Regions from separate parts of the Sphingobacterium sp. UBA5639 genome, predicted to be linked through region 4. Evidence: riboswitches for the same ligand, from Rfam matches in the RefSeq annotation. Region 4 holds a riboswitch; each other region holds the start of a gene.

Region 1 (4,865 bases), on a different contig from region 4:
CTTCGGAAATAAACAACCATCGCGATAGCCGGGATTGCTAAAAGATTTAATAGATGCACTCCGATCGAAAGCCCCATAACAAAAGCAATAAAAACCAGCCAACGATCGCTACCGTCTTCATCTGCACGGACTTCCCACTTTAAAATTGCCCAAAATACGACTGCTGTACATAACGAAGACATTGCATAAACTTCAGATTCTACCGCCGAATACCAAAATGAATCGCTGAAACTAAATGCCATTGCACCGACAACTCCTGCGCCGAAGATCTGCAGGTAGGTTGACAAAGGAGCTTGTTTGTCTTTGTTGAGTAGCTTTTTAGCAATGGCGGTTATTGTCCAAAATAAAAAGGTAACAGTAATTCCACTGCAAACTGCAGAACCTATATTCATCCAATAGGCGATCTGCCCCTTATTCCCTAAAGCGAGATTAGAAAATATATTCTGAATAAGAAGAAACAATGGTGCTCCCGGTTGATGTGCCACCTCCAATTTATAGGCACAGGCTATAAATTCACCGCAATCCCACCAGCTTACCGTCTTTTCAACTGTAGCGATATATACACAGGTGGCAATTAGTCCGCAAGCAAAACCGAGTAGAGAATTTAATCTATTGTACGTCATAAGGTCAATTGGTCTATTGTTAAAATCCTTTTTAGCACTTTAAGTTAAAAAGTTATCCTGACTCCGACACACGAATTAACACTATTTAACACCAGTACCTGACTATAAACAGGCTATTCAACGCTGAATATAGAGATCGACCTAAACCACGCTGCCGAGACTTTCAACCTATTTCAGGCTTTCACAATGAATATTATCATAAAAAAAGGGAGCTTATCTGCTCCCTTTTTTATCATTTTATGAGTTAGGCTAGTTTTTCAACAATCTTCTTTGTTGGACCAGGATTACTCATCGTATAAAAATGTAATACCGGAGCGCCAAATTTAATCAGCTCCTGACACTGTTGTACCAACCACTCTTCACCTACCTGTCTGACGTCGGCATTCGTTTTACATGCCGCGACAGCGTCACTCAGTTCCTCTGGAATATCTAAATGAAAAATTCTTGGCAAGGTCACCAATTGCTTTTTTGTTGTCAGTGGTTTTAATCCCGGAATAATGGGCACATGGATTCCATTGTCCCTACATTTTGTTACAAATTCCTTGTATTTTTCAACATTAAAGAACATCTGAGTCACAATAAACTCTGCTCCCATATCGACTTTTTGTTTCAGATATTTAAAGTCAGTATTGAAATTTGGAGATTCAAAATGCTTTTCGGGATACCCGGCTACTCCGATGCAAAAATCAGTCTTTTCCGACGTGATAATGTCTTCATGCAGATACTTTCCTTTATTCATATCGGTTACCTGTTCCAATAGGTCTGTTGCAAAAGCATGTCCACCATCGGTTGGTATAAAATCGGCATCGCCCTTACGTGCATCACCCCGCAACACCAAAACGTTATCTATCCCCAGGAAGTTCAAATCGATCAATGCATTTTCAGTTTCCTCTTTTGTAAAACCCCCACATATCAAATGTGGCACCGCATCCACTTTATATTTATTCATGATTGCAGCACATATCGCCACTGTCCCAGGACGTTTACGATAGGAAACACGTTCCAGCAATCCACTCGCATGCTCTTTATAGATATAATCTTCCCGATGGTAGGTGACGTCGATAAAAGGAGGTTTAAACTCCATCAGTTCATCCATGGTTTTAAAAATACTTTGGATGCCCTGCCCTTTCGCCGGTGGCAATAGCTCAAAAGAAAACAATGTTTTTCCTTTGGCATTCTGGATATGATCGATAATCTTCATTAAAAAACTGTTTTTAGTTTGGTTGGCTTACATCGAAACGCACACGTCGAGGAATCGTTTATCTACATGTAACTTATCTTTCCCACATGGAGTAGGGTAGAATTTAGCACCTTGAACAATACAGGTTGCTAAGGCTTCAACGGGTCTAGTCCCTCGGCCTTTCTCTATAAGCGTTGCTAATATCGTTTTAAAAAATCAAAAGACAAAAATTATTTTTCGAAAAGGCAAAAATAGCAGCAAAAAGACTTCAATAAACGATGTTTCAACGTCACTTTAGCTTTGTATCCATGCAACGACAGGATTCTTCACCATACCAATAGTTAAAGACCTAGAAAAACCAGTAGAATTAACGATCGAGGATCATAGACAGCGAAGAGATTGACTATGCCACAAGAACATTGGCTAAAGATTAGCTGCCAAAGAATTTCGTAAATTTTTGAGATAAAATGTGACCAATAAGAGTCCTGTAACATGGTACTCCTCTTTCGATCCATATTTAAATCCGTCAAATAAATAGTGATAGGCGACTAATGCCTCTTTTTCGTTGTAAAATAATTCCTTCCAAGAATCAGGAACATCTGCCCATGCCTTGAGCACAATGCCATTCTCGGCATAAATAATTGGTGATTCGACACCATCCATTCGATAATCGTGATGAGTACCAGAGCTTGATATGTGTTGGAAATAAGCGATAGAATAATCTACAAAATTCAAGGCCCTGGCTTTTATCTCCTTTTCACTTTCCGATTTTACCGGAGCATTTCGCCATAAATTCACTTGGCTATCAAATTTACTGGGCGTTTCCCGGATAAGGGTTTTATCTAACGCAAAGTTGATATAAAGTCTTTCACTAGTGGGTATACGTGCTGAGCTAAACTGTGAAAAATCACCTCTCAGCTGAACAAAATCTTTTTTTATTTTAACAATATCCAAAGCGACACTACCTTTTTTCTCATCCGTCAATTCTAATCTATCACCGTCAAATTTATACTTACCAAAGAGTAAGATATCATCAATCGCCATGACAAACTGGTCCTTATCATGAAGCGAAAGAAAGGATCGGTATAGAATAGGATCATTACCATAGGTATCTGCCTCCACATTTTGGGGAGATTCTCTTTTTAATTTATGATACTCATCATTTGGATAGCCCAATATCATTTGGTAGTTGCCTTCAGGAAACTCCTTTTTCTTCCCAAAGAAAGTACACGAAGACAATGAGAGTGTGAATAACAGCAGTAATAACGGTTTCAAAATCAATTAATAATTATGGCCAATAGTAATATTAATATATAAGGACCAAGATAAGAAATTACTGCAATAGTAAGTATAGGATATTCAATTGAATAAGCTTGGGGATATGCCTATTCCTTATACAGATCGACCAATCCCTCAGGCAATTCAACTTCAATGATCTCCTCTTCGCCATCAATTCCTAAGATCAAATCGTCGGACAGCGGAAACATCAGTTCTTTGCCATCCATATCTACTGTGGCGACAAATTGTTGTGGGAATTCCTGAACATCTGTTATTTGCCCCAGTTCGCCATGGTTTTCATCGATCACTAAAAATCCGATTAAATCAGTATATCTAAAATCATCCGGGTCTCGCTCGGGCATTTTATCATTGGAAAGATATAGCTTTTTACGAACGAGTACCTGAGCCTTATCGATATGATCCACATCCTCAAATGTTACATAAGCAGTGCTATTTTTTTGAAATTTAATGGCATCAACAAAATAAGGAACAAGCTTTTTGTTCACTTCTACAAAGACAACATCGATATCCAAACTCTCGTATTCTTCGAATTCAAAAAACAGTTGTACTTCTCCTTTAAGACCTCTTGTTTTACTGATGTAACCGATGTAAAAGCATTGATCAATAGTCATATTTTTCTTATTTGGCGATTAGCTGTGAGACATGATTTGGCAAACGATTAGCCTATTGGCTGTTTCAAAAAAAGCCGGCTCAAGATTGAGTCGGCTTTCTCGAATACTTTATGAAAGAATTAACCTTCAGTTTCTTCTGATGCAGGAGCTTCAGTCTCTTCAGCAGCAGTTTCTTCTGCTACAGGAGCATTTTTAGCAGCTACAGCAGCAGCTTTTTCTTCTTTTTTCTTAGCTTCAGCCACTAAAGCAGCTTTTTTAGCTTCAGCTTTAGTTTGTGCTAAACCATCTTTTTTACCAGAGATTCTAGCTTCTTGAGCGTCAGTCCAAGCTGTAAATTTAGCTTCAGCAGCAGCTTCATCAAAAGCACCTTTTTTCACACCACCTTGCAAGTGTTTTTTGTAAAGAACACCTTTGTAAGAAAGGATAGCGCGAGCAGTGTCAGTTGGTTGAGCACCTTTATTCATCCAATCCAAAGCTTTTTCAAAATCCAAAACGATAGTTGCTGGATTTGTGTTTGGGTTGTAAGAACCAATACGTTCGATGAATTTACCGTCACGTGGAGCGCGAGAATCCGCTACGACTACGTGGTAAAAAGGACGTCCTTTTTTACCGTGTCTTTGCAATCTGATTTTAGTTGCCATTTTTTAATTTTATTTTATGTATTCAACATATCCCCCGAGCTTCATACTAGAGGGGATGCAAAGATAGTTATTTTTTTTTAATCAGCGTTATAATTTAATAAAACTTCACTGAAAACGACAGGGTTAGCTTCTTTCAGTAACCACTTTCAGGTTAAACACGTCCTACGCACGTTAAGATTTTGCCCTTACCATACTGTAGGTGAAACAAGTCTTTCAAAAAAATCAGTGTACAAAATAGCCCTTTTCTTCAAAACTTTCGTGACTTCGCAGATACCAACAGCAATGATAGCAAACTGAAGGTTCTTTCTGGCCAATAAAATAAGACACTTTCAAAAAAAAGCTATTTTACCAAATGTAAAAGGATGAATTGTTTGCGTCCTATGCCTTCGAAATAGTCACTGACATTTTTGCCAATTCACTTTTTACTTTCTACCTTCATTCTATGAAATCTGTTGCGCCATTAAAAATACTCAAAGCTTCGGCCGGTTCAGGAAAAACCTTTAGCTTAACT
Region 2 (4,865 bases), on a different contig from region 4:
AAAACAATTTCTGATTTGGAAAAAAGATTGGATATCCTCAACAGAAAAAACGCGTGGAGTGGCTTTAATGTATATGATTCCGTTGCCATGCTGGGCGGCAAAAAAGCAGACTACATCGAAGATATTGCTATTGGAATGGAGCTTGCTAAACGTCCATTAAAGGATCGATTGAATGTGATCATCGTTCAAGAACTTATCAAAGAGGAGTTGGCTCAACGCGACATTAAAGCTCCTTTCAATATTGAAATATGGAGCACAAACAATATATTACTAAATAATATTTTAAACGAAGCCGCTTTAAATAACCCAACAAATACAACCAAATACTCAACGGCACTTTTTAAAGGTGATATCGGTGCTGCGCCAGGAAAATTAACCATCTATTTCCCCAATAAAAAGGCGATAATTGCCGATAATATGGGCTATCTGTTGCTGCCCATGCTGGCACTGCTTTTCTTGTTGGTGGGGTGTTTTGCTTATACACTGATTATCATCTTCAGACAAAAGAAAGTTTCGGAAATGAAGACGGATTTCATCAACAACATGACGCATGAGTTTAAAACACCTGTTGCAACAATTATGATTGCCAGTGAGTCACTTAAAGATCCAGACATCAATGCCGACCACAAGCGCGTTCAGAAATTGGCTAATATCATCTACGACGAAAATGTTAGACTCGGAAATCATATTGAACGTGTGCTCGATTTGGCAAGACTAGAAAAAGAAACGCTAAAACTCGACCAGGTAGAAGTATGCATCAATGATCTTGTTTCGGCAGTAACGGACAGTATGCAGCTACGGATGCAAAATATTGGCGGGAAATTCAGTATAGATCTTGCAGCGACCAAGGATGTTGTCGTTGGTGATGAGTTACATTTTTCCAATGTATTTTACAATCTTTTGGATAATGCCATCAAGTACAGCAAAGGAGATTTACATGTCAACATCAATTCAAAAAATGTTGGCGACACCATTGTTGTCACCATAGCCGACAATGGTATTGGGATGAGCCGGGATCACCTGCAAAAGATTTTCGACCAGTTTTACCGTATTCCAACTGGGAATGTTCATAATGTCAAAGGATTTGGCCTTGGCTTAAGTTATGTACAGGACATTCTGAGAAGGCTGAACGGAAAAATTACAGTTAAAAGTGAAAAAGATAAAGGCACGACCTTTGAAGTAATTTTGCCTATTAAAAAATAAAACGTTCCTTTTTTGTATATTTCCTCTTTAAAAAATTTCAAAGGTTGAGGAAGGCTGATTTATCAGCATCAAGGGACATTGGTGAAAATTAATATATTCATTATGCAAAAGATATTATTAGCAGAAGATGATCCTAATTTGGGGGATCTTTTAAAAGACTATCTCGAATTAAAGGGAAAATTTGACGTCACATTATGCACGGATGGAGATGAAGCGATTTCTCAATTCAAAAAAAATAACTACGACCTTTGTATTTTTGATGTCATGATGCCAAAAAAGGACGGATTTACAGTTGGACGTGAAATCAGAAAAACAAACAATACTGTTCCTATTATCTTTGCCACAGCAAAGGGGATGATGGAAGATAAGACCGAAGCCTTTGAGCTAGGAGGAGATGATTATATCACCAAGCCTTTTCGAGTGGAAGAATTATTGCTCCGCATCAATGCTTTGCTGAAACGCAGTGTTCGAGACAAAGAAGAAGAAGTGGTTGCGGATAAATTTGAAATTGGCGATTATTTCTTTGATTATACAAGTCAGCAGATTTCTTACAAAGGACAGATGCAAAAACTCTCCACGAAAGAAGCTGAACTACTCCGCTTGCTTTGCTTAAAGAAAAATGATGTGCTGACCCGGGAAGAAGCGTTGTTAAAAATATGGCATGATGATAACTATTTTACGGGTAGAAGTATGGATGTATTTCTCAGTAAACTTCGTAAATATCTAAAAGAAGATAGCAAAGTTGAAATTGTCAATGTGCACGGAAAAGGTTACAAACTTTTGGTCAGCTAAAAAAAGGGGAATGAAAAATATAGTCATTCCCCTTTTTATGCTACACACGTATTCAAGCGTGACTTACTCGAATTCGTGGATGAAAATAAAAGAACAAAACAATTTCATCCTTAGTAGAATATAAAAAATTGACGCACTTTTATAAAAAATTTGCATTTCAAAAAGAAATGTTCTAACTTAGCGTCGCTTATAGAGAAAGGCAGAGGGAATAGACCCGATGAAGCCTTAGCAACCTGTCCCTTGACAAGGTGCTAAATTCTACCCTACTTGATATGGGAATGATAAGCCGAAGTCACCAAATTCTAGTGTGTCCTTCTCTCTCTAGCAAGAAATATAGTTGAAAAAGAAATATTAAAAACATTCATTATGTTATTGACTAACAATTTAGGTTACCCTCGTGTGGGCGCGTTCCGCGAATTGAAAAAAGCCAATGAGGCCTATTGGGCTAAAAAATCTTCTGTTGAGGAATTATTGGACACAGCAAAAAAAATTCGTGAAGGCAATTGGAAAACACAAAAAGATGCTGGAATAGATTTGATCCCTTCCAATGATTTCTCTTTTTACGATCAAGTATTGGATTTAACCCTCACTGTTGGTGCAATTCCTGCTCGCTACCATTCTTTATTGAATAAAGTAGACAACAATTACAGTTTAGATCTATATTTTGCCATGGCGCGCGGTTTCCAACAAGAAGGAATCGACGTGACTGCAATGGAAATGACCAAGTGGTTGGATACGAACTACCACTACATGGTACCAGAATTCACCAAAGATCAAGAATTCAAATTGACTTCCGAAAAATTCTTAAATGAATACAACGAAGCAAAATCATTGGGCATCGATACTAAACCAGTTCTATTAGGTCCTATTACATACCTTTTGATCGGTAAAGAAAAAGAAGCTGGCTTCGACCGTATCGATTTATTGGATAAACTTATTCCAGTATATGAGCAAATACTAGCTAAACTAGCTGATGCTGGTGCACAATATGTTCAGATTGACGAGCCTTTCTTAGCATTGGATTTAGATGCTAAAGTAAAAGCTTTATATCAACCTACTTTCGAAAAATTAGCTGCAGCAGCAAAAAATATCAAATTAATCGCAACGACTTACTTCGAATCTTTAAAAGACAACGAAGATATCGCAGTTAACCTACCTATCCATGCTTTACATTTGGATCTGGTACGCGGTGAAAATCAATTGGATACGGTATTGGCTAAAGTTCCTGCTTCATTAACATTATCTTTAGGTATTGTTGAAGGCCGTAACATCTGGAAAAATGATTACGAAAAATCATTGGTTAAAATCAAACAGGCTGTTGATGCATTAGGAAAAGACCGTGTATGGGTAGCTCCTTCTTCATCACTGTTGCACGTTCCTTTTGACTTAGACAATGAACACAATGAACAATCGCTACCAGCTGAAGTAAAAAACTGGTTAGCATTTGCTAAACAAAAATTAGCTGAAGTAAAAGACTTAGCCGTACTAGCGGAGGGAGAAGTTGATGCTGAAACAGCAAAACGCTTCGAAGCGAACAAAGCGGCTGCTGAAAGCCGCCGTACCTCTCCATTGATCCACAAACCAGAGGTTAAAACACGTACAAGCAATATTACTGATGACGATGCAAAACGCACTTCAGCATTTGCAGACCGTAAAGCAGCGCAACAAGCGAAATTCAACTTACCGGCGTTCCCGACCACAACTATCGGTTCATTCCCACAAACGAAAGATGTTCGTAAATGGAGAGCAGATCTGAAAAAGGGTGCTATTACGCAGGCAGAATACGATAAAGCAATCGCAGAAGAAACAGAAAACACCATCCGTCTTCAAGAGCAATTGGATATCGACGTATTAGTACACGGCGAATTCGAACGTAATGACATGGTTGAATACTTCGGTGAACAATTGGCTGGTTACGCTTTCACACAAAATGGTTGGGTACAATCTTACGGTTCACGTTGTGTAAAACCTCCGATTATCTATGGTGACGTATACCGTCCTGAAGATATGACTGTCCGTTGGTCTTCATATGCACAATCATTGACAAATCGTCCGGTTAAAGGTATGTTGACTGGTCCTGTAACAATCTTACAATGGTCTTTCGTACGTAACGATCAACCGCGCTCAACAACGACTTACCAAATTGCATTGGCGATCTTGGATGAAGTACAAGCCTTGGAAAAAGCAGGTATCAAAATCATACAAATCGATGAACCAGCTATCCGTGAAGGATTACCGTTACGTAAAGCTGATCAAAAAGATTACTTGAACTGGGCAGTACGTGCTTTCCGTGTCTCTTCATCAAATGTTGAAGACGATACACAGATTCACACACACATGTGTTATTCTGAGTTCAATAATGTGATCGAAGATATCGCTGCAATGGATGCCGATGTTATCACGATTGAGACTTCACGTTCTCAAATGAAATTATTGAATGCTTTCGCCGGTGATTTCAAATATCCAAATGATATTGGTCCAGGTGTTTATGACATTCACTCACCACGTGTTCCAAGCAAAGATGAGATGGTAGATCTATTGCGCAAAGCAAAAGCAGTAGTTCCAGCAGAACAACTTTGGGTTAATCCTGACTGTGGTTTGAAAACTCGTGCTTGGCCAGAAACCAAAGCGGCTTTAGAGTCTATGGTTGAGGCTGCGAAAATCTTAAGAGCAGAATAATTCTTAAACTATATTGATAAAGCCCTAGCTGAAATTTCAGCTAGGGCTTCTTTATTGGGCTTCGTTCAAAATAAAAACTGTTATCCGAATAAGGTGAGATTATTTTCGGCTGTTCTTCCGTTCTTTCTTGTTTTCCTTTTCGTTCCCGTTCTTAATTTCCTGTTTTCCTTTAATCCGATCTTCAATCGCCT
Region 3 (4,865 bases), on a different contig from region 4:
ATACCGAAAGGATTAGGAAATTGGAATTATTCAATAGAATAATCCCGTGGTCTATTTTCTATTCTAATTTTTTTCCTCTATAATATTCATTCCAGCTATCCTTCGCATAACCTTTGCCCAGATATTTAAATGTAAAAGCAGTTGCATCTTTTATCTCCTGACCAAAATAATAGACTTTCCAGCTATCTTTGCTGTATCCATCACCGAGAAGAACAAAGCTTTGGTCGGATACATCTTTTAGTCGATTGCCTCTATAATAGACATTCCAACTGTCTTTGGCATATCCTTCATCCAGTATTTTAAAGCTGGGCGCAGAGACATCTTTAATCTTAACGCCACGATAATAGGCATTCCAACTATCTTTGGCATATCCCCAACCAAGTGATTGGAAAGAATGTGGCGATACATCTTTAATCTTAACGCCACGATAATAGGCATTCCAGTTGTCTATTGCATAAGCATTGCCGAGGTCTTTGAAAGATCGTGCATCGACACCTTCGACCATCTTATCCCTGTAGAAGATCCGGTTGCCTATGTTGACATAATCGTTTTCTCTGTCATGTCGAAACGTCGTCTGAGACGTAGATCTTTTATTGTGACGACCTTGTTGAGCAATACTTTTCTCCAATATACATAGCAATGCAAAGGAAATAACAAGCATATTTTTTAAGTGGATAAAGGCCATAATGTATCTGTTTTATAATATGATATTTATATTGAATCCCTCCTTTATGACCAAGATAATTCACCGAAGGTTTAATCATTTTATCATTTTATTTCTCGTTATCCTTATCCGTTTCAAATGCAACTATTTTGGAATCCAAATATTTTTTTGTATATTGCTGGTTATGAGTTTTAAAGAAAAATTAGAGAACTGGCGCACGTCAATCAATCGCGCCGGTAGTGGTGAGGAATTGTATATTTTGCTTTTGAACTATAAAAGGTTTATCAACAAAAATTGGGTGGACGATTTTGGCGATCCGGGCAACTGGAAATCGGAATTAAATCAGGTCATCAGCAAAGTAAGAAACAAGGTGGATGTAGCAGATATCAGAGCCTGCCAAGATTTATCGTCCTATCAGGACGATGCCCGGCAGACCGCACATTCACTCAATCATACGTTAAAATATCATCACTCATTGACAAAAGGGTAGGCTAGGCCTACCTTTTTTTGCCGATAACGATTACTGTAAAGGAATCAGGACATTCTGTTCCAAGCGTACAGGGACATGCTTCACCGAGGTAAAACCGTCTTCCTTGGAAATGATGTTGGAAAGATCCAATCCTCTTTTGGAGAACGTACTGATCAAAGCTGTTCTAAAGGTTGCCTTGGCTGAACCCCAGCCTTGTCCCAAAATGGTGTCATTGTTGAGCTGTATCAGTTCATCTGTTGAGTAATAACTGAATTTTTCCAGTAAGTGTTGGTAAAGATTTGTTGTAGTAGCCATACAATTTAAAAATTTAAAGGATTAAACCATAAACTGTATCCAGATCTTGTTGGGGAAAATAATCGTTCAGCGACGTTTATTTTGGTCGAAACCCGTATTAATTTACCACCGCGGTGCCTGCACTCGGTTGGTATTGCATCATGCAATTCTGAATACTCTACAAATATAGTAGATTATTTTTTATAATAAAAAATATTTTTGTTTTTAAGGGTAAATGGGCGTTAGCAACAGGAATACGGAGGTCAAAAGCGAGGCGCGTGGTTGGCTGTGATTTGGTTATGAAGCGGATAGCTGGGCGAAAAATTTATCATGTTACTGTAATCTCATCGAAAATACTTTTAAAAATAGAGATAAGACAATACTTTTGCGCCATGAATAGAATTGCGGAAATTAACGAATACATTGCTGCCGAACGCGAGGTATTATTGCAACACCCTTTATATCGTAAGATCAAAACGATCAAGAATCTACGTTCTTTTACAGAAGGGCATGTGTACGCTGTATGGGATTTTATGTCTTTACTAAAAGCTTTACAGATTAAATTGACCTGTACGACTTTACCTTGGTTTGCGAGTGAGCATCCATCAACACGCTATCTAATCAACGAAATTGTATTGGCTGAGGAGTCGGATGAATACATTGATGGCCGCCGTTTGAGCCATTTTGAGATGTATCTGGACGCCATGGATGCCATGGGTGCCGACCTTCATCTGGTCAACAAATTTATTGCTCAAGCCAAAAAATCGAGCAACATATTCGATGTCATTGCAACGACCACATTGGACAAGCGGATCAAAGACTTTTTGAATTTTACATTCGAAGTGATTGCTGAGGGCGAGGTGCATAAAATTGCTGCAGCATTTACATTTGGACGCGAAGATCTTATCCCGGGAATGTTTACCTCTATTTTGGAAGAAATTAAAACAAACTTTCCTACAGCCAATCTGGATAGCTTTATTTATTATTTTCAACGCCATATTGATCTTGACGGCGACGAGCATGGACCGTTGGCGATGCAGATGATCACAGATCTTGCGAAGGACGATGAGGTTAAATGGACGGAAATGAAAGAGATCAGTAAAGTTGCGCTACAAAAGAGAATCCAGTTGTGGAATGCAATAGAAGATTCCTTATACGGATAATCTATTATTATACCGTCGAGAAAGGCCTTTCAAATCATGATTTGAAAGGCCTTTTTTATGTGCTGTAAAAAAGGATATTGTAAGGACTTCTTGGCAGATATTGGTCTTTTTGTTTGAATTGATGAAAAAATGTCTTTTTTCCATAACATATTGGCGTTTGTGAAGAAATCCAAGTTCCAATAAGTGTCTAAGTTTGCAACGCAAAAAAATTACATAGCACACGTGAACTTTTTTCCTCCCTATTGGGCAAAAGGCATACTAACCATGGGATTGTTAGTATGCGCTATTTCGGACACCTTCGCCCTCGATTCTTTGCGTATGTCGCTGAAAGACATGATCGACAAAGCACTACAAAACAGTAAATACATCGAGCAGTCCTATTTGCAGCTCAAAGAAACTGAGGTGGCAGTACAGCAGCAACGCATGGAGTTGCTCCCTAAGATTTCCGCCAGAGCTTCTGCTAGTTATGCAAGTAATATGCCTGTATATGACCAGGGGCTTTTAAATAAACCTTCCCAGCATGATATCATTCATTACTTGTACGATAGCGGCCTGGATTTTTATCTGAACCTCTACAATGGGCATCGGGACCTAATGAAAATAGAGTCCAAAAAACTGGAAAATGAGCTGGCTAGAATCGATTGGAAGAATGCCGCAGCACAGACGAAATTGGAGGTTTGCAATCTTTTTTTGGATTTGGAACTGTCGTATAGTAACCGATCTTTAATCGAGCAGGATATTGCTGATCAACGGGTACAGCTCAAGGAGATTGAGCATCTGTATAAGGCGGGCGTGGTATTACACAGTGACGTCTTGCGTATTTCGTTGGAACTTTCGAAGCGGGAACTGTTGCTCGTGCAGATCGGTCATGATATTCAGGCTGCAAATCAGAAGCTGCAGCTAATTGGCGGTATTACAGCAGAGATTATCCCCTTGACCGAACCTTTTAAAGTGGAAAGCCCCAGCTATGAAGCGCTTGTTGCCGAAGCGCGAAGCCATGCTTTTTCCCTTCTAAAATCCGAACAGGAAGTTGTTTTGAAGAAATTGTCGGTCAAACAGGCGCGATCAAATTATCTTCCTGAGTTGGGTTTGACCAGCACATTTACCTTTGCCAATCCACAGGTCTTCTTGTATCCCTATAATCCCAGCTGGTATAATCTGAGTATCACAGGGCTCAAATTAAGCATACCGATCTCGGCTATCTATCTCAATAAAAACGTGGTGCGCGGAGCACAGATCGCATTGGATCGACAAGAGGTAAAACACCATCATGAAGAGGAGATTCTGGAAAATCAGCTGTTACAGGCCCTGTTGGATTATCAATTGGCTATTAAGCAGCAGGACGTCTGTCAAAACAATAAGGCGTTGGCGCAGGAAAATGCACGAATTATAAAAAACAGGTATTTTAAATCATCGGCTTTGATTACGGATCTATTGGATGCTGATATGCAATACCTAAAAACACTTTTTGATCTTGAAACCGCACATATTGCGATACAGAAACATTATTATTTTATCGAATTTTTGAAGGGTACTATCTAATGAAACCTAAATCACGAAGAACAGTTGTGGAGGCACAACTCACTCGAATCACCAACTGGTTGGCCGGAATTGTCTTGTTGGCCTTGTTGTTATGGGGCGCTCAAGCATTATGGATGCGACTGCGGTATACCTACACAAATGATGCACAGGTAACGCAGTATATCAATCCCATTGTTTCCCGGGTAGGAGGATATGTAGTTTCTGTGCATTATCACGATCATCAATTGGTTAAACGGGGTGATACCTTGTTGCTTATAGATAATAAGGAATATAAATATGAGGCTGATCAGGTAGCGGCATCCGTCAATAAGGAAGCTGCAGAGATCAATGTTCTTCATAGTCAAAAGGAAATTCTCCAGGCGGAACATGAATCTTTACGCACATCAATTGCTGCCGGGGAGGCTCGGGTAACCAAGCAACAGTTGGAATATGATCGATATAATTATTTGTTTCAGGAAAAGTCTGCAACGGCACAGCAACTGGAGGATGTAAAAGCGACGTTGGATGTGTATAAGAGTGAGCTGGCTTCGTTAAAGCATAAATTACAGGCTTCACAGGAGCGTGTGCATGATGTGGATATGAAAAAAGGTGTGGTTGATGCCGAACGTGTTCGTTTAACGGCAGCTGTCGGCCGCAAACGGCTTGATGTCGGCTATACCGTTATTCGCGCACCTTACGATGGACAGATTGGCAAACGCACGATTGAAAAAGGTCAAATGATAAGTGCTGGCGA
Region 4 (4,865 bases):
CAAATAAAATTCAAAACAAATAAATTGTATACAAAAAATATTAAGCATAATATTTGTATTTTTGCATCGAAAATTAGTAAACTGATTCATGAGCACTGTATCATTGAAGAAAAGACTCTACCGTATTTATATCCTTATGATACGATTTATGCATGGCGAGCATGCTGGAGACGCATTACGTAATGTTGCCATCAGTATTTTGCCAAGTTTGGCGATCTATTTATTGGGAGCGCAAGCGAGCACGGCTATCGGAATCGGTGTCGGATCGTTGTTAACGACACTCACCGATCCTCCTGGCAACAGAAAAGATAAACTTTCTTCAGCTCTGGTATGTATTCCCACCTTCTTTGTTGCATCATTGTTTACAGCTATTGTATTTCCCTATCATTGGCCCTTGGTTATCGTGCTAGCGGCAGCCGGTTTTATATGCACCTTATACGGCATTTTTGGAGCCCGCTATGCTGCAATTGGAAACATGACATTGATTCTCATGAGTTTTGTGATCGGAATGGCCCCACAACACCCCTTTGCGGTTGGCTTACAGATTACAACAGGTTCCATAATATATTACTTTTTTAGCCTTTTACAAGCCTATATACAACCTTATCGCTCTTTGAAACATGCCATGGCTAATGGCTTTCATGGATTGTCCCAATTTCTATTGATACGATCACAGTCTTACGATCCCGATATTCCTTTGAATATTACGTACAGTCGCGTAGGAAAAATTCATGGCCAGATCAGCGAACAGCAGGAACAAATCAGGTCTCTTCTGTTTCGAGAAAAAAAAATCATAAGCCAACAGTGGCATAAAAGCAATTATTGGCTTAGTCAGGTTTATGGATTAATTGACCTCCATGAGTTAATTATTGCGCTTGATCATGACTACGATGCAATTCGCAAAAATCTTGCAGACACGGGCAGCCTTCCCATAATTCGTCACACAATCAAATTATTAGCGTTAGAAATCGATAGCTTTTCACAACCCGACAAGAGGTTCCGGTATGCACATCAATTATACCATAATAACTTTAAAATTAATGCCCTCTTACGGGATTTAAAAGAAATTCAAGAACAACAGGCCGATCCAGCAAAAGGTATATTATGTTCTATCATATGCAACATCGAAGCAATTATTGATGTACTCAACAGAATCCAGGTCGCTTTTTATCAAAATCAGGAAATTCAGGATAAGATTGACACCAGCGAGTACCAACAATTTATCAGTCGACCATTACGTAATCTCGCTGATCTAAAAAGTAAACTCCATCTGAATAATCCGCTTTTTCGATTTGCGGTTCGGATGGCTCTTCTTTTTGGAACAGGTGCATTGATCGGTATTTTATTTTTGGATTTTAAATATACCTATTGGATCTTACTGACGATCGCTATTGTTGCCAGGCCAGCATTTTCAATGACAAAAACCCGTAATATAGAACGTATTGTCGGTACATTCTCGGGTATTATAGTTGGTGTGTTCTGCTTAATTTCTATTCATTTTCTTCCAGCACTCCTAACCATAGCTGCATTGGGTCTTTTTGGATTCTTTTTGTTCAACCGATCTAATTATATGGTCAGTGTCATCTTCATTACCTTGGGAATTGTGATTGCGCTCAATCTGTTCGAAGGGAACATCAATCTCATTTTAGGCAGCCGAATACTTTTCACACTGATTGGAGCATTCTTGGCTATAGCGGGTTATTTCTTGATACCTGTACGCCAGAGCACAGGCATGGTTCAGCTGGCAAAAGAGGTATCCCTTTACAACGCGCATTATTTCCAGATCATCAATAACCGTCTGTCGGACGAACGACAAAGTTCGTTTGATATACGACTGGCTCGTAAAAAGGCGCAGACCGCCATGGCCCTGTTTTCAGACGCCATCAATCAAATGAAACAAGAACCCGAGCACAAATGGATGGATTGGTCACATATTCACCATTTTCAAGCACTCGCATATCAGGTCAATTCCCATTTGGTGGGCCTCTCGCTATCTTTAAACAAAAAGACGAATCGCCACCTCGCCTATGATATCCATAGTAGAATCGATGCGCTTAAACCTCTTCTAACAGATTTAAATCAAACTGCAGAACGGATCAATTTAAAGAAATCATAATACCCGATTGACAGTTACTTTTGCGGTTTCATCGGAAGATATGCGATTCCAATCGGCATGTTATTCAAAATTCCTTTAACTAAAAAATAGCATTTCTTTTGCTTTAATAAAAAAAGAGTTTATATTTGTGTCGTCTTCGAAAGAAGATTTCTAATCAACACCTCCCTTCATCAGTAGGTCTTGATTTATAAAGAAGTGGCGAGAGACTGGCTCAATGACCCACTGGCAACCTTCAATTTGTTTGAAAAGGTGCCAATTCCTGTCCAAAACAATATCGTTTTGGAGCATATAAATGACATAAGACAATGATTATTAAATTACTGAAGTCCATTAAAAATTCAGGTTCAACACAAGTGAACCGCACGATAAGCGAAAGTGTAACCCATCGTACAATTGTATCGATGCGAATGCGTATGCATATGCACTTCCATGCTTGTTAAAAATCATTTCCGTTTTCTTGGATAAAGATTTAACAGACCCTTCAAGGAGGTGTGTATGCTTCTCTTTTTACTTTGCAATTTCTTTTTGAACCCTTAAAATCTGATATATTATGTCTTCAAACAAAAATTTAAAATTCGAAACTCTTCAGGTTCACGCTGGCCAAGTCGCTGACCCTACTACGGGATCTAGAGCAGTTCCTATATATCAAACAACATCTTTTGTATTTGAAAATGCCGAACACGGCGCAAACTTATTTGCATTAAAGCAGTTCGGTAATATTTATACACGGATTATGAACCCTACTACGGATGTTTTCGAACAACGTATTGCGGCACTGGAAGGTGGAGTTGCAGCTGTTGCTGTTGCATCCGGCCAGGCGGCACAGTTTATAGCTTTAAATAATATTTTGGAAAGTGGTGACAATTTTGTTGCGGGATCCAACTTATACGGCGGTACATTCAACCAGTTTAAAGTTTCTTTTAAGCGCCTAGGCATCGAAGCTCGTTTTGCAACAGACGCCGAAGCAGATAAAATTGAAGCGCTCATTGATGATAAAACAAAAGCAATCTATGTTGAAACAATCGGAAACCCAAGTTTCAATATTCCCGACTTTGAAAAAATTGCTGCCGTAGCAAAAAAATATGACTTACCATTAATCGTCGACAATACTTTTGGAGCCGGAGGTTATTTATTTAAACCTCTGGAGTATGGTGCAAATGTGGTTGTTGAATCGGCAACTAAATGGATCGGTGGACATGGCACAAGCATTGGCGGTGTCATCGTCGACGGCGGAAACTACAATTGGGGCAATGGAAAATACCCGCAATTTTCCGAACCATCTGAAGGCTATCATGGTTTAGTATTTTCCGAAGTTTTCGGTGAAAGCGGACCATTCGGAAATATTCAATTTGCCATTCGGGCGCGTGTGGAAGGGCTCCGGGATTTCGGACCAGCACTCTCCCCTTTCAATTCATTTTTATTATTACAAGGACTTGAAACCTTGTCTTTGCGGGTGCAACGCCATGTAGACAACACTTTAGAGGTCGCAAAATGGCTTGAGGCGCATCCACAGGTAGAAAAAGTAAACTATCCGGGATTAAAAAGCTCTCCGAGCTTCGCTAACGCACAAAAATACCTTAAAAATGGCTATGGCGCGGTACTTTCTTTCCAGCTTAAAGGTGACGCAGCGCAAAAGGCCAATAGCTTTATCGACAGCTTAGAATTGATCAGTCATTTAGCCAATGTTGGTGATACGAAGTCATTGATTATTCATCCAGCAGCTACAACCCATCAACAATTGAGTGATGAAGATCAAGCCAATGCCGGAGTCTTCAAAGGCTTATTACGTCTTTCTGTAGGAATAGAGCATATTGATGATATCAAAGCTGATTTACAACAAGCTTTTGATAAAATTAAATAATCAGATTTTTTCGGCTTAAAACTTAAACGTGAAATGAGTAAGCATATATATCTGCACCCGGAGCCTTTTGTATTTGAAAATGGAAGAGAGCTTAATGATTTACAAATCAGTTATGAAACATTTGGCAAACCCAACGCAGATCGCAGCAATGTGATCTGGGTTTGCCATGCATTAACGGCCAATGCAGATGTGCTGGATTGGTGGTCCGGTCTTTTTGGAACAGGTGAGTTGTTTGATGCAAACGATTATTATATTATTTGTGCCAATGTCATAGGATCAGCATATAATAGCAGTAATCCGCTATCTGTAAACCCAGCAACCGGACAACCCTATTACCTATCTTTCCCCGAATTCACAGTGAGGGATTTGGTTCACGCACATCAAGTCCTTGCGGACCACCTGGAAATCAAACAAATAGAGATCCTTATCGGGGGGTCATTAGGCGGTCAACAAGCATTGGAATGGGCCGTATCGCACAGTATAGCCATCAACCATCTCATCGTGGTTGGAACAAATGCCGTCCACTCACCATGGGGTATTGCATTCAATGAAAGTCAACGTCTGGCCATTACAACTGATCGAACCTTTTACGCCAATCACCCTGATGGTGGAGCTAAAGGATTGAAAGTTGCACGCGCTATGGCACTGTTGTCTTACCGCAACTATATAACGTATGCCAACACGCAAAAGGAAGATGATAACGAAAAACTCGATCATTATAAAGCATCCTCCTATCAGAACTATCAGGGTGAAAAATTGGTGAAACGCTATAATGCGTACAGCTATTACTTCCTGACCAAAGCAATGGACAGCCACAATTTAGGTCGTGGAAGACGATCTATTGAATCTGCTTTGGCGAGCATTGATTGTCCAACTTTAGTCCTGAGC

Evidence for each region. A riboswitch is a leader RNA that binds a small molecule or an ion and turns the genes downstream of it on or off. The one in region 4 is predicted to bind S-adenosylmethionine.
Region 1: another riboswitch for S-adenosylmethionine. It lies ahead of B4Z90_RS17850 (methylenetetrahydrofolate reductase); the one in region 4 lies ahead of B4Z90_RS19550 (O-acetylhomoserine aminocarboxypropyltransferase/cysteine synthase family protein).
Region 2: another riboswitch for S-adenosylmethionine. It lies ahead of metE (5-methyltetrahydropteroyltriglutamate--homocysteine S-methyltransferase); the one in region 4 lies ahead of B4Z90_RS19550 (O-acetylhomoserine aminocarboxypropyltransferase/cysteine synthase family protein).
Region 3: another riboswitch for S-adenosylmethionine. It lies ahead of B4Z90_RS00080 (5-oxoprolinase); the one in region 4 lies ahead of B4Z90_RS19550 (O-acetylhomoserine aminocarboxypropyltransferase/cysteine synthase family protein).

Annotation. Positions count from the first base shown of each region.
Region 1 covers NZ_DIJR01000029.1:220,447-225,311, reverse strand. The annotation lists gene B4Z90_RS17855 (DUF2723 domain-containing protein) at 1-623, opposite strand, end outside; gene B4Z90_RS17850 (methylenetetrahydrofolate reductase) at 868-1,824, opposite strand; SAM riboswitch class I at 1,895-1,997, opposite strand; gene B4Z90_RS17845 (hypothetical protein) at 2,227-3,078, opposite strand; gene rimM (ribosome maturation factor RimM) at 3,189-3,713, opposite strand; gene B4Z90_RS17835 (30S ribosomal protein S16) at 3,833-4,354, opposite strand; gene B4Z90_RS17830 (UvrD-helicase domain-containing protein) at 4,797-4,865, shown strand, end outside.
Region 2 covers NZ_DIJR01000006.1:118,633-123,497, reverse strand. The annotation lists gene B4Z90_RS06270 (sensor histidine kinase) at 1-1,203, shown strand, start outside; gene B4Z90_RS06265 (response regulator transcription factor) at 1,306-1,995, shown strand; SAM riboswitch class I at 2,180-2,283, shown strand; gene metE (5-methyltetrahydropteroyltriglutamate--homocysteine S-methyltransferase) at 2,362-4,674, shown strand; gene B4Z90_RS06255 (hypothetical protein) at 4,774-4,865, opposite strand, start outside.
Region 3 covers NZ_DIJR01000001.1:14,609-19,473, forward strand. The annotation lists gene B4Z90_RS00065 (hypothetical protein) at 1-42, shown strand, start outside; gene B4Z90_RS00070 (DKNYY domain-containing protein) at 59-685, opposite strand; gene B4Z90_RS00075 (hypothetical protein) at 849-1,154, shown strand; gene B4Z90_RS00080 (5-oxoprolinase) at 1,185-1,448, opposite strand; SAM-I-IV-variant riboswitch at 1,516-1,609, opposite strand; gene B4Z90_RS00085 (DUF3050 domain-containing protein) at 1,820-2,590, shown strand; gene B4Z90_RS00090 (TolC family protein) at 2,855-4,132, shown strand; gene B4Z90_RS00095 (HlyD family secretion protein) at 4,132-4,865, shown strand, end outside.
Region 4 covers NZ_DIJR01000030.1:76,378-81,242, forward strand. The annotation lists gene B4Z90_RS19545 (FUSC family protein) at 89-2,116, shown strand; SAM riboswitch class I at 2,299-2,411, shown strand; gene B4Z90_RS19550 (O-acetylhomoserine aminocarboxypropyltransferase/cysteine synthase family protein) at 2,667-3,977, shown strand; gene B4Z90_RS19555 (homoserine O-acetyltransferase family protein) at 4,011-4,865, shown strand, end outside.